2 regions of the Halomonas sp. E14 genome follow, and region 2 is predicted to be linked to the other one. Evidence: predicted binding sites of a transcription regulator. Region 2 holds the regulator's gene; the other holds the start of a gene.

Region 1 (6,560 bases), 650 kb from region 2:
TGCCTTCGAAGCCCTCCAACACCTCCTTGAGGCTGGCCAGTACTTGCTGCCCTTGCAGCGTCAGCGCGGCCTGGCCGCTATCGAACAGCAGGTTGTCGTCGATCCTCAGGGTGATGCCCTCCTGCCCCTGGGCAACACTCACTCCCTGGATGTTGAGCCCCTGAAAGCGCGGCTGCAGCCCGTCGTTGCGAGGCATCAGACCGGGCGAGAGCCGCCCGGCCACCTGCAGCGCTGCCAGCTCCGCCTCGGGGGTGATCAGGCGTGGCGCATCGCCACCGAACTGGCTGCCCTGGGGGGCCATGCCGTTACCGGCCATGGAGAGCAGCAGCACGAACAGGGTGATGAGCAGCGTCAGGACATCCAGGTAGCTCACCAACCAGCTCTCGCCCTCGCCCTCATCCACACTCGGGGAGTGCAGCGCATGCCGCGTGTCACGATCAAGCATTACTCGCCTGCCCACCTGCAGCGGCGTCCCGTGCCAGAGCCGGGTCGCGTATTTCATCGTGGTAGTTGGCGACGAAGGAGTTCAGCGTCTCTTCGATGAAGGAAGGCAGGCGGCGCTTGGTGATCAGCGAAATGCCCTCGAGCACCATGTTCATAGCGATCAAGCGCTCTTCGGTTCTGCGCTCCAGCTTGACCGCTATCGGCTTGAAGATCAGGTTGGCGAGCAAAATGCCATAGAAGGTCGTGAGCAGCGCAACGGCCATGCGCGGGCCGATGACGTGAAGGTCGCCCGCCTCCATGACCTCCAGCATATTGACCAGCCCCACCAGCGTGCCGATCATGCCGAACGCCGGCGCGTAGGTGGCCATGGTACGGAAGATTTGCGCCTCGGCGTGTTCACGTGCCTTGAGCCGGGCGATCCGCCAGCGCAGCAGGTCGAAGATCTCCTCCTCCTTGGTGTTGGCGATCACCAGCTGGATACCGGTTCTCAGGAAAGGGTTGCGCGCCTTGGCCAGCGCCTCTTCTACCGCTCGCACATCGCCCTTGAGCCACAGCCGCGAGATGTCCACCAGCTCCTTGATGTCATCGCGGGTATAGGTATTCTCGCGACGGAACACCAGCCCTACCAGACGCACGACACGCAGCACCTCCCTAAGGGGATAGCTGATGAAGGTGGCGGCCATGGTGCCGGCCAGCACGATGGCAAGACCCGGCAGGTTGAGAAAGCTCTGCGGCGACTCGGCGGTGAAGAACAGCACGCTGACCAGCAACACGATACTGGCAAGCATGCCGATGATGGTAGACGGGTTCATGCAAACTCCTGCGAGAACGAGACATCGTGTCCTGAACTAGACTATCGGCGCTGGGGGCCGGAACTTTAGCGAAAGGAACTCTAGCCGCAAGAACGCTGCGGCAGGGCTCAGCGGCAGACATTGCGATATCGTCCCGACTGGCCTCAAGTTCCGCGTGCCGGTGCCGACCTTAGTGGCTAGGGTAGCCAGGGCATGCCGGAGCAAGTCACGGGCACAGGTTCATCGTACAAGGAGAGAGCATGCGGCAATGCGCTGAAAAAGAGGGCAAATGTGTCCGCTGCGAGGGCGAGCTACCGTTCGATTTCACCATGGCCTTCCAGCCCATCGTGGACCTCGCGAGTGCGCAGGTCATTGCCTATGAAGCGCTGGTGCGTGGGCCACACAATGAATCGGCCTATCATATCCTGTCCCAGGTCACCCCTGCGCTGCTCTACCGCTTCGACCAGGCCTGCCGGGTACGCGCCATCGAGCTGGCCAGCCGGCTGAACATGCGCGTGCCGCTGTCGATCAATTTCCTGCCCAATGCCGTCTACGAGCCCGAAGCATGCATCCAGGCAACGCTGGAAATATCGCGACAGGTAGGCTGGCCTTTGCAGCATCTCATCTTCGAGATCACCGAGAGCGAAAAGGTGCAGGACAAGCAGCACCTCAAGCGCATCATCGACACCTATCGCGGCATGGGTTTCACCACCGCACTGGACGATTTTGGCAACGGTTACGCCAACCTTGACCTACTCACGGAGCTGCAGCCGGACCGACTCAAGATCGACCGCTTGCTGATCATCGACTGCGACAGACATCCACGCCGCCAGGCGATCCTCAAGGCCTTGGTAGGACTGAGCAGAGCGCTGGGCATCGACCTGGTCGCCGAGGGCGTGGAAACCGAAGCCGAGGCACTGTGGCTGGGCCGCCATGACATCACCAAGCAGCAGGGCTATGTCTTTGCGCGACCTCGGCTGGAAGGGCTGGCAGAGTCAACGCTTGCAGCGCGCTTGACGACATTGCAGCAGGCGCTGTGAATCGACGCTTTAATCGCAAACAGCGCTGACAACAAGACGTCACTCGTGATAACAAGTGACCGCCGCCCAGGGAGCCACGCCATGCCTGCACATTCCGAACCCGCCACGTTCACGATCGCGCTGTATCCGATCCATGACGCCCAGCACGGGCACGTAGCCGATCAACTGCTTTACCGCAGCGGCGCGAGCAGCGATGAACCCTTGGAGGCAACGGCAAAGGCGCTGGCCAGCACGGTGTACGAACTTGGCGATGCCGGCCTGCTCGGAAGCAGGTCACTCTTTGTGACCCTTCCCCTGGCGTGGCTGGATCGGCCGGAACTGCTGCCGACCCCTGCCCCTCGGCTGGCCATCGCCGTCGCCGAGCTGAGCGACATCAACGAGGCCTTGCTGCTGCGGCTCGACGACCTGCGCGAACGGGGTTATCGCATTATCATGCCTTGCAGCCTGTTCAACGAGCACGCCAAGGCGCTCTGGTCACGCACCGACATCGTGACACTCACCGGATCGAGTCCTTTCAACGAGACGCTGCATCAACAGCTGTCTTCGAGCCATATCAAGCTGTATGCCGAAGACGTCCGCTCGATGGAAGAGCTGGCGCATTGTCAGGCCATCGGCTGTCAGCTTTTCAATGCACGCTACCTGACCCGCCCCCAGGTCATCGCCACGACATCACGCGGCAAGCACGGCAACCGGGCCGCGCAGATCCGCCTGGTCCGCAGCCTGTATGAAGAGGACGACGACCTGCAGCGCCTGCAGGCGCTTGTGCTGCAGGTACCGCACCTGCATGTAGCCATCTTGCGTCGCGCCAACTCCGCCTTCTTCAATCGCGGCGGTACGGTGACCGACCTGCAGCGCGCCGTCCAGGTGCTCGGCCTGATCGAGCTGCGTCGCCTGATTCTTACCCTGACCCTGGCCAACCTCCAGCCCACCTCCCTGCTGCTGCTGAGAACGGCGCTGACCCGCGCCTACATGTGCCGCAACCTGGCGGCACCGTTTCCTGCGCTGAACCCAGACGATGCCTTCAATACGGGGCTGTTCTCGTTGATGGACGCCCTGCTGGAAGAAGAACGCGACACCCTGTTGGCCCAGATTCCCCTCCCGCCAACCGTCATGGCGGCGCTGACGGAACGGACAGGCCCCCTGGGAGCACTGCTTCAGCTATGCGAAAACCACGAGAACCAACTCGCGGCAGGGGAAGATGAGGTGGCGGCTGACCAGCTCCATCGCTGCTATCTCGACGCCTTAGTCAGCACCCAGTCGCTGCTGGGCGCCCTGGCATAAAGAGTAAAAAAAGCGCCTATCGGCCTGGCGCCTGGCCGACGCATTGGCAGATCGTAAACAGCGGCACAGCGCTGCGACGCCGCATGCCGCTGTCGGGACACCCGTCGGGCACTGGATGGCTAGATAAAGGCGCTACAGTCAGGCGGCGCCTAGCAGGGAAATACCGTCAAACCGGAGGTCTCTTCTCTGGGCTGCCGCTTGAAAAACGGCTAGGACTCGTCAGCAGGACGGCAGGGCAAGCAGCTCGGCTTAACCCTGCCGGCCCTGCCCGTTGGCCATGGGCAGGCAGGAGGCCTTTGGTGCATCCTTGGCTCAAGAAAGAGTGGCGTTCTTCGGTGGACGGCCGCGACGGCGGCGCGGCGGCTCGCCGACAAGATCTTCCACGGAGAGCCCCGCATCGCTCATGGCTTCGCGGATCTCGGCCAGCTTGCGTTCCTTGTCGGCCTCTTCCTGCTTGCGCTGCTGGTCTTCCTCTTTTTTCTGTTCGATGACCTCGACAATCACCTCGGAGAGTTTGTGCAACTGCTCCATGCTCAGCTGGCGGGCCGCAGCACGCGCCACGTTCTTGTTTCGAGCAATGCGCTCCAGAGTTTCGCTGGACATTGGCCTCCTCCATGCAAGAAAAAAACGAGCAAGCGGATCGCTTACTCGTCAAAAGTATATGCTGTGAAAGCAAATAGGCAAGAAAAGCCGCTCGACCATCGCGCTCAGTCGGGCTGAGAAAGGCACCCGTAAATCAGACGCAATGGTGGGTTTAGCCTCCGGTCATGTTCATGAAGCGAACGATCTGGACATCGCCATCCGTAGTGAAATGATGGCGCTCGGGCTTGAGCGGAAGTGCCTCGACGATCGCCTGCTTCAAGGCATCGAGATCGCCCGGGTGGCGCCTGAGAACAGCACGAAGATCGACGGAGTGCTCGTTGCCCAGGCACAGCAGCAGGCGGCCTTCCGCTGTCACGCGAACCCGGTTGCAGCTGGCGCAGAAATTGTGGCTGTGCGGCGAGATGAAGCCCACTCGGGTCTCGCTGTCGGGCATGCGAAAATAGCGCGAGGGACCCAGCGTGGTCTCGGTGGTGGCCAGCAGCGGATAGTGACGTTCGATGGCGGCCTGCACCTCATCACTCGAACAGAAGGTTTCCGCACGCGAGTGATCCGATACCTCGCCGAGGGGCATCTCCTCGATGAAACTGATGTCGACGCGCTCTGTTCGGGCAAAGTCGACGAGATCCACGATCTCGTCGTCGTTGCGCCCCTTGAGGATCACTGCATTGAGCTTGATTCTATCGAAGCCGGCGCTGCGCGCCGCGCGGATTCCGCTGAGCACGCGCTCGAGATTACCCGTTCGTGTGAGCTGGTGAAACCGCTCAGCATCCAGCGTATCCAGGCTGATGTTAAGCCTGGAAAGCCCGGCTTCGCGCAGCCGGCCGGCGTGTTTGTCGAGCCCCGCGCCGTTGGTGGTCATGGCCAGGTCCTTAAGCCCCGGCAGCGCTGCGATTTGTTCCACCAGCGCATCAATCCCGCGCCTGACCAGCGGCTCGCCCCCGGTCAAGCGTATCTTTTCCACCCCCATCTCGACGAAGGCTCGCGCCACCATGCCTACCTCCTCCAGCGTCAATATCTGCGCGCGGGGCAGGAAGGTCATCTCTTCGCTCATGCAATAAACGCAGCGAAAGTCACAGCGGTCCGTGACCGAGATGCGTACATAGCGAACGCGCCTGCCAAAATCGTCGATCAGTTGCAAGGGTGTCGTCATCGTTTCTCTCTCTCCCAGCGACCGGCATCGCGCAGGTCCGACTCACGTTCGCCGACCCAATAATCGCCCGTATCGCTGTGTTCCTTTTTCCAGAAGGGGGCTCTGGTCTTGAGATAATCCATGATGAAATCACAGGCTTCGAAGGCGGCACGCCGATGCGCGCTCGCCACTACCACCAGTACGATAGGATCCCCCGGGGCAAGCCGTCCAATCCGATGAATGACGCGCACCCCTTGCAGCGGCCAGCGCGTTTCGGCTTCGGCCACGATAGCCTGCAGCGCAGCCTCGGTCATGCCGGGATAATGCTCGAGCGTCAGCGCCGACACATCGGGCCGTTCGTTGAAGTCACGGACCAGGCCGGTGAAGCTGACGATGGCGCCAATATCGCTGCGTCCCGCCAACAGGTCGCGCTGCTCGGCACCGGCGTCGAAGGCGGCGTGCTGAACCCTGATCATCTCAGCCTCCTGTGACGGGCGGAAAGAAAGCCACTTCGTCATCGCTGGTGATGGGCGTGGCGTCAATGGCCATGACCTGATTGACGGCGCACAGCACCCGGCCTTCGGTCAGTCGTGCAAAGCGCTGGTCACGCTTCAGCAGCGATGCCTTGAGACCGCCGACATCACTGCTCTCCAGGCTATCAAGGGGAATCGAAACCTCGCTTACGCCCAGGCGTTCACGCAGCTCGGCCAGAAACTTCACCTGCACGCAGGCCGCATCGATATCGCAGCGTGTGCCGACTGATACCTGGCCCACTGCGCCTTCTCCGGTCACGATGGGGTCCGCGGCATGGCGCTGATAATCCCCCGACTTGCCGCCCCGCTTCGAGAGCAGGTGCACGCCTCCGATCTCCATCTCCTTATCCACCGCCTTGCACATGTCATAGAGCGTCAGGCAGGTCACCGAAACGGCGGTCAGCGCCTCCATTTCGACACCGGTCCGCCCATTGAGGCGACATACGGCGGTCACTTCGACCCGCGACGCTTCCTCATCGATGCGAAAGTCGATACTCACCTTGGTCAGGGCCAGGGCATGGCACAGGGGAATCAGCTCATGGGCGCGCTTGGCCGCCTGGATGCCGGCGATGCGTGCCGTGGCCAGCACGTCGCCCTTGGGCAGGCCGCCCTGTGTCAGCAGCGCCAGGGTCGCCGGCTTCATCTGGATATAACCGGCCGCGCTGGCCTCGCGGCGACTTTCGGGCTTGTCGGCGACATCCACCATGTGGGCTTCACCGCGCTGATTGAGGTGTGTGAG
Region 2 (6,560 bases):
TGACGCCTTTCGCCGCGCGTTTCGCCAGCTGCGCCAGGTGGTGGAGCAGGGCGGGCCGCAGCGCCTGCTGGCCGTGCACCCCCCTCACGTGGGTCGCAAGGGACTGTTGATGAACCTGCGCCATGTGGCGGCAAGCTATCTCGATGTCGACCTGCTGGTGCTGGCGCGATGAGCCGCCGCCTCGTCCTTGCTGCACTTGTGGGGCTGGTTGCCGCCCAGGCGTCGAGCGTCCAGGCGGCGGGAAGCTGGGTGGCCACGGCACCAGCGGTGCAGGTGGCCATGGCCGATCGCCAGATCGCTTCGGCCGCGCTGCAGCCGCCGAGCCCTGCCCTGGCGCAGGGCCAGGTGATTCGCCGGATCGGCTGGCAGTACCAGGCCCCGCCGGGAGCGGCGGTCGATGCCTGGCTGTGTCACCCGGATACCTGCATGCGCCTGCCTGGGGCGCGCGGGCACAGCGAGGCCCTGGCCGGACTGCCCGCCGACGCCGCGCTGCATTTTCACTTTTCCCTGCAGGATGCGCGGCAACGCATCGCCACCCTGCAGGGCTTACAGGTCATCGTCGATCATGAGCGGCGCTGACGGGTGCCATCGGATTCTCAGCAATCCTACCGTGGAAGAGGGCTGACGGCCGCGGGAGCAAGGACATGTACACAGCACGAGGCAAGATCGCACAGACGGACATGCTGGAAGAGTACCTGCCGCTGGTCAGGCGCCAGGCGCTGGCCCTGCAGGTACGCCTGCCGGCCAACGTGGAACTGGATGACCTGATTCAGGCCGGCACCGTCGGCCTGTTGGAGGCCATGGGGCGCTATGACGCCTCGCAGGGCGCCACCTTCGCCACGTTCGCCAACCAGCGCATTCGTGGCGCCATGCTGGATGAGCTGCGCGGCCGTGACTGGCTGCCGCGCAGCGTGCGGCGCAATGCGCGCACGCTGGACGAGGCGGTGCGCCGCCTCGAGCAGCGGCTGGGCAGGGCGGCGGAAGAGCACGAGATCGCCCACGAGCTGGATATGGAGCTTGAGACCTATCGCCAGCTGCTCAGCGACACCAACAGCGGCCACCTGCTGCCCTTCGAGGTGCTGCTGGCCGAGGGGGTAGAGCCCGGCATGGAGGATACCTCGCGGGACACGCCCTACCACCAGCTGGTCGACGAGCAGAAGCGTGCCCAGCTGGTCAAGGGCATCGAGGCGCTGCCGGAGCGGGAGAAGCTGCTGATGGCGCTCTACTATCAGGAAGAGATGAACCTGAAGGAGATCGGCGTGGTGATGGGGGTCACCGAGTCGCGGGTGTGCCAACTGCACAGCCAGGCGGTCAGCCGCTTAAGAGCGCGCCTGGCCGACGACTAGCGCTGCCTTTCCGTCTCTCCCCTGCGTTGCCTGTTGCCCGTAAGCGCCATGACCGAGCAGACCTTGGCCGGTTACCCACCACCCGGTCAGCGCAGGCCCGGTGGCTCTACCGCCATCAGCTGGAGATGGACGTCCGGCAGGTGGCGCAGGTGCTCCGCCAGCCAGGCGGTGATCAGCGGCTGCAGCGCGAGGCGCAGCCTGGCCAGGCTGTCGGCCTCGATCGTCTCCAGCTGCTCGTCCAGCCAATCGACGAAACTCTCCTCATCCAGCGCGCCAACCCCGTGGCGATCCAGCATCAGCCGGCCGATGCGGGTCCAGCCGGGGCTCGAGGCGGCCACGGGTATCGCCAGGTAGAGGGTGCCGTGGCGTGAGGAGCCGCGCTCCGACAGGCCGGGCAGCGGAGTGATGGCGTTTTGATTGACGATGCAGGGGCGCTGCGGGTGGCGCGACTCCAGGGTCAGCCCGTCGGCGTCGAAGCGAATCAGGTCGCCGTTGACCGGCGACAGGGGAGCCTCGATACCCAGCGACGCCGCCAGCTGGCGGTGTGCTTCCTGATGGGTGTGTTCGCCATGCACGGGCAGTAGCAGGCGAGGCTGCAGCCAGCCGTAGAAGGTGCGCAGCTCCTCCTGCGACGGATGGCCCGAGGCATGCAGCTCCGGATGGTTGAATTCATCCCAGATCGTCACGCTTAGACGCGCAAGGCCGTGCTTGAGCCGCTCGATCTGCGGCTCGTTGCCGGGGATCGCCTTGGCCGAGAAGATCACGGTGTCGCCGACCCCCAGCTCCAGGCTGTGGTGGCGGCCGTTGGCCATGCGGCTGAGCGCGGCGCGCGGCTCGCCCTGGCTGCCGGTGGCAATTACCAGCACTTCTTCGGGCGGCAGGTAGCCCAGGTCGCTGACCGGCACCAGAGGCGGCATGTCGTCGAGGTAGCCAAGGCCGCGGGCGGTGGCCACCATGCGTTCCATGGCGCGCCCCATCAGGCTGACGCGACGCCCGCAGCGCTCGGCTGCCAGGGCAATGGCCAGCACCCGGGCCAGGTTGCTGGCAAAGCAGGTCACCACCACCCGCCCGGCGCACTGGGCCAGGCGCTGCTCCAGCGCCCTGGCCACCTCGCCTTCACTGCGCGAATGGCCGGGGAGGGGGGCGTTGGTGGAGTCGCCCACGACCAGGTCGACCGGCGCCAGGGCGCGAAACAGCGAGCCCTTGACGGAGTGGCCGATCAAGGGCTCGGGGTCGAGCTTCCAGTCACCGGTGTGCAGCACGCGACGGTTGCCCGCGGCAATCAGCAGCGCACAGCTTTCCGGAATCGAATGGGTCAGCGGCAGGTAGCGCAGCGTGAAGGGGCCGCTCTCCATGGCTTCTCCGGGTTCGATCACCCGAATGGCCTCGGTGGCCAGGGCGCGCTCGGTGAACTTGTTGCGCAGCAGCCCGGCGGCCAGCGGCGTGGCGTAGATCGGGCACTGCCACTTGGGCCACAGCCAGGCCGCCGCGCCGATATGATCTTCATGGCCGTGGGTGATGAACAGCGCCAAAGGCGTGATGCCGAGCGCGGCAGGCGTGTCGAGGCTGGGCACCTGCAGCGGGCTGTCGGGCAGGTCCTGGCGGATCATCATGCCGCAGTCGATCGCGATCCACTCACCGCCATGGCCATATAGGCTCAGGTTCATGCCTATTTCGCCGCAGCCGCCCAGCGGCAGAAAATACAGCGGTAGGTGTTGTCGAGGACGAATGGTGGCGCGAGAAGAGAGCATCGGCAAATCAGGACCGGACAAAGTTGCCTTCACTATACGGGAACGGCCCGACCCATCACAATGCACGTTCGGCGATACGGGCGTGTTCCGTGCGGTCCAGTTCGCTACAATGCGCACCCACTTATCGCTATGTCGTCTACGGTTCCCATGTCCCATTTCTATCGTCTTGTCGTCTCCTGCCCCGACCGCCGCGGCATCGTGGCGCGTGTTTCCGGCTTCATCGCCGGCCACGGTGGTTCCATCACCGAAGCCAGCCAGCATTCCGACCTGGAAGCAGGGCGTTTCTTCATGCGCTACGAGATCCTGGCCGACTCCATCGGCATGACCGCCGAGGAGCTGGAGAGCGCCTTCGCACCGGTCGCCCGCGAGTTCGACATGACCTGGGCGCTGCGCGATACCCGGCGGCGGCCGCGCGTGGTGATCATGGTGTCGCGTGAGTCGCACTGCCTGGTGGACCTGCTCTACCGCTGGACGGCGGGCGAGCTCGATGGCGATGTGGTGGGGGTGATCTCCAATCACGACGACATGCGCGGCCTGGTGGAGTGGCATGGCTTGCCCTATCACTGCGTTCCGGTTGTGCCGGACGACAAGTCCTCCGCCTTTGCCGAGGTCGAGCGGCAGGTCGAAGCGCTGCAGGCCGACGTTATCGTGCTGGCGCGCTACATGCAGATCCTGCCGCCCCGCCTGTGCCAGCGCTATGCCGGCCGGGTGATCAACATCCACCATAGCTTCCTGCCCTCCTTCGTCGGAGCGCGTCCCTATCACCAGGCCTATGCGCGTGGCGTGAAGCTGATCGGTGCGACCTGCCACTACGTGACCGAGGAACTCGATGCCGGACCGATCATCGAACAGGATATCCATCGCGTCAGCCACTGCCACACGCCTCAGGACCTGGTGCGCTTCGGACGCGACGTGGAGAAGGCGGTGCTGGCGCGCGGGCTACGCTGGCATCTCGAGGACCGGGTCATCATCCATGGCAACAAGACCGTCGTCTTTGCCTGACCCTTCGCAAGGGAAGCGCTGCCGATGTCGTTCTCCGCACTGATCCTGGCACCCTGGCTGCTGTTGGCGTGCGGGGCCGTGTCCCTCGCCACCTTGCTGCTGGCCCTGGCGCAGCGGCCATGGCGGGCGCTGCTCGACGATCGCGGCCTGCAGCACCGCTGGCTGGCCGCCACGCTGATCGTGGTGCTGCTGTGGCAGCTGCGGGCCCAGTCGGTCGAGTGGTTGACCCTGCACCTCATGCTCACGGCCTTGCTGACGCTGCTCTTCAAGGCGCCTCTGGCGCTTCTGACCAACCTGGCCGCCAACCTGGCGCTGGTGGCACTCGGCAAGGCGGAGTGGCAGCTCCTGGGCGTGAATGTGCTGCTGACCGGCGTGATCCCGGTGACGATCGTGGTATCCGTGTGGCGCCTGGTGGATCGCTACCTTCCGGACAACTTGATGGTGTTCCTGTTTCTCTGCGGCTTCTTCGGCGCCGCCCTGGCCACGCTGGGCACCGGGCTGGCGGGTGTGGCGCTCATCATGCTGGGGGCGACGGACCCCGAGGCGATCCATCTGGCTCGCGAATACATGCTGTTCCTGCCGCTGCTGATGCCGTCGGAAGCCTTCCTTACCGGCATGCTGCTCAGCTGCCTGATGGTCTATCACCCCAGCTGGGTGGCGACCTTCGACCGACACCGCTACATCGATACCAAGTAAGCTTGCTCGACCCCCGTAAGGCTGATTCGACCCAGTAGGGCTCAGTCGATGCCGGGTGGGGCTCAGGTTTCCGCCAACGGCAGGGTGAGCTGGCGCCGCGCATCGTCCGGCACCAGCCTTACGCCTACGCCAAGCAGGCGCACGGGCCGTTCACGCCTGGCCCAGGCCTGCGCCATCAGCGCAGCATAGGTGGCCAGGCACGGCCAGCCGCCGCGGGCGTCGAGCGTGGTCAGCGAGAAGTCATCGAAGCGCACCTTGACGAAGGTGCCCGCGATGGGCGGGTTGCCGTGGCGCGCCAGCCTGGCCTCGAGACGCTCGCACAGCGGCGCCAGCTCGCGGTGGCAGTGGTCCAGGTCGGGTAGGTCAGTGGCAAAAGTGGTTTCCACGCTGACGGACTTGCGCTCGCGTTCAATGCGAACCGGCCGGTCGTCGATACCCCGGGCCAGCTCGTACAGGCGCTTGCCATACTTGCCGAACTCCTGCAGCAGGTACTCCAGCGGCACTCGCTGCAGCTCGTCGCAGGTGGCGATCGCCATCGCCTGCAGGCGCTTGGCCGTGGCTGGGCCAACGCCGGGAAGCTTGGTCACCGGGAGCGCTTGCACGAACTCGTCGACCTGGCTGGGAGCGATGACCGTCAGGCCGTCGGGCTTCTCCCAGTCGCTGGCGATCTTGGCCAGGAACTTCGACGGTGCCGCGCCCACCGAAACGGTGATCCCCACGCGCCTGAGGCACTCCTCCTTCAGCCAGCGCGCCATCCAGGTAGCGCTGCCTGAAAAACGTGCCACCTCGGTGACGTCGAGAAAGGCTTCGTCGAGCGACAGCGGCTCCACCCAGGGCGTCAGCTCGTGGAAGATGGCCTGGATCTGGCGCGACGCCTCGCGATAGCGCTCGAAATCGCCGCGCAGCAGGGTCAACTGGGGGCACAGGCGCAGGGCCCTGGCGGTGGGCATGGCGGAATGGATGCCGAAGGCGCGCGCCGGGTAGTTGCAGGTGGCGATCACCCCGCGTCCTTCGACGCTACCGCCGATCGCCAGCGGCACTTCGCGAAGCGCGGGGTTGTCGCGCATTTCCACCGCGGCATAGAAGCAGTCGCAGTCGGCATGCAGAATCTTGCGGTTCATCCGAAGTGACGAAACTCGCTGCCGGGCGCAGCCGGCGCTTAGCCGAGCGCCTGGCCGCTGCCGCCGCGAATGACACCGACGCCGATGCCTTCGATCTCCAGCGCCTGGTGACGCAGGTCGATCTCGATGGGCGCGAAGTCGGCATTCTCGGCGGCCAGCACGACCCGGTAGCCGCTGCGATGGAAGCGCTTCACGGTGACTTCGTCGTCCAGCCGGGCCACCACGATCTGCCCGTCGCGTACCCGCTCCGTGCGATGCACGGCGAGCAGGTCGCCTTCGAGGATGCCGATCTCCTTCATCGAAAGCCCGCGCACCCGCAGCAGATAGTCGGCGCGAGGGGTGAAATAGTCCGGGGGAAGCGGGCAGTAGCGGTCGATGTGCTCTGCCGCCAGGATGGGGCTGCCGGCCGCGACTTCACCGATGATGGGCAGGCCCTCGTTGGCGGGGGAGGCGCCGGTGCTGGGCTCGCTTTCCTGAAGCGGCAGGCGAATGCCCCGCGAGGTGCCGCGGATCACCCGGATCACGCCCTTGCGTTCGAGTGCGCGCAGGTGCTCTTCGGCGGCGTTGGGCGAGCGAAACCCCAGCGCCTTGGCGATCTCGGCGCGGGTCGGCGGGTAGCCAAACTCGTTCATCGTCTTGACGAT

What was found. The regulator FliA, encoded in region 2, starts transcription of late flagellar genes. The targets are predictions, from matches to a motif close to CTAAAGTTNNNNNNNNNNCNGCCGATA.
Region 1: the regulator FliA is predicted to act here: its motif matches at 1,299-1,325, upstream of ACT7B3_RS07045 (motility protein A).

Annotation. Positions count from the first base shown of each region.
Region 1 covers NZ_CP199423.1:1,512,335-1,518,894, reverse strand. The annotation lists gene ACT7B3_RS07050 (OmpA/MotB family protein) at 1-445, opposite strand, end outside; gene ACT7B3_RS07045 (motility protein A) at 438-1,256, opposite strand; gene ACT7B3_RS07040 (EAL domain-containing protein) at 1,496-2,275, shown strand; gene ACT7B3_RS07035 (EAL and HDOD domain-containing protein) at 2,357-3,556, shown strand; gene ACT7B3_RS07030 (H-NS family histone-like protein) at 3,869-4,159, opposite strand; gene moaA (GTP 3',8-cyclase MoaA) at 4,311-5,309, opposite strand; gene moaE (molybdopterin synthase catalytic subunit MoaE) at 5,306-5,764, opposite strand; gene moaC (cyclic pyranopterin monophosphate synthase MoaC) at 5,766-6,560, opposite strand, start outside.
Region 2 covers NZ_CP199423.1:2,160,364-2,166,923, reverse strand. The annotation lists gene ACT7B3_RS10120 (hypothetical protein) at 1-172, shown strand, start outside; gene ACT7B3_RS10115 (flagellar protein FlhE) at 169-579, shown strand; gene ACT7B3_RS10110 (RNA polymerase sigma factor FliA) at 645-1,346, shown strand; gene ACT7B3_RS10105 (ribonuclease J) at 1,433-3,013, opposite strand; gene purU (formyltetrahydrofolate deformylase) at 3,245-4,099, shown strand; gene ACT7B3_RS10095 (energy-coupling factor ABC transporter permease) at 4,124-4,795, shown strand; gene dinB (DNA polymerase IV) at 4,858-5,916, opposite strand; gene lexA (transcriptional repressor LexA) at 5,955-6,560, opposite strand, start outside.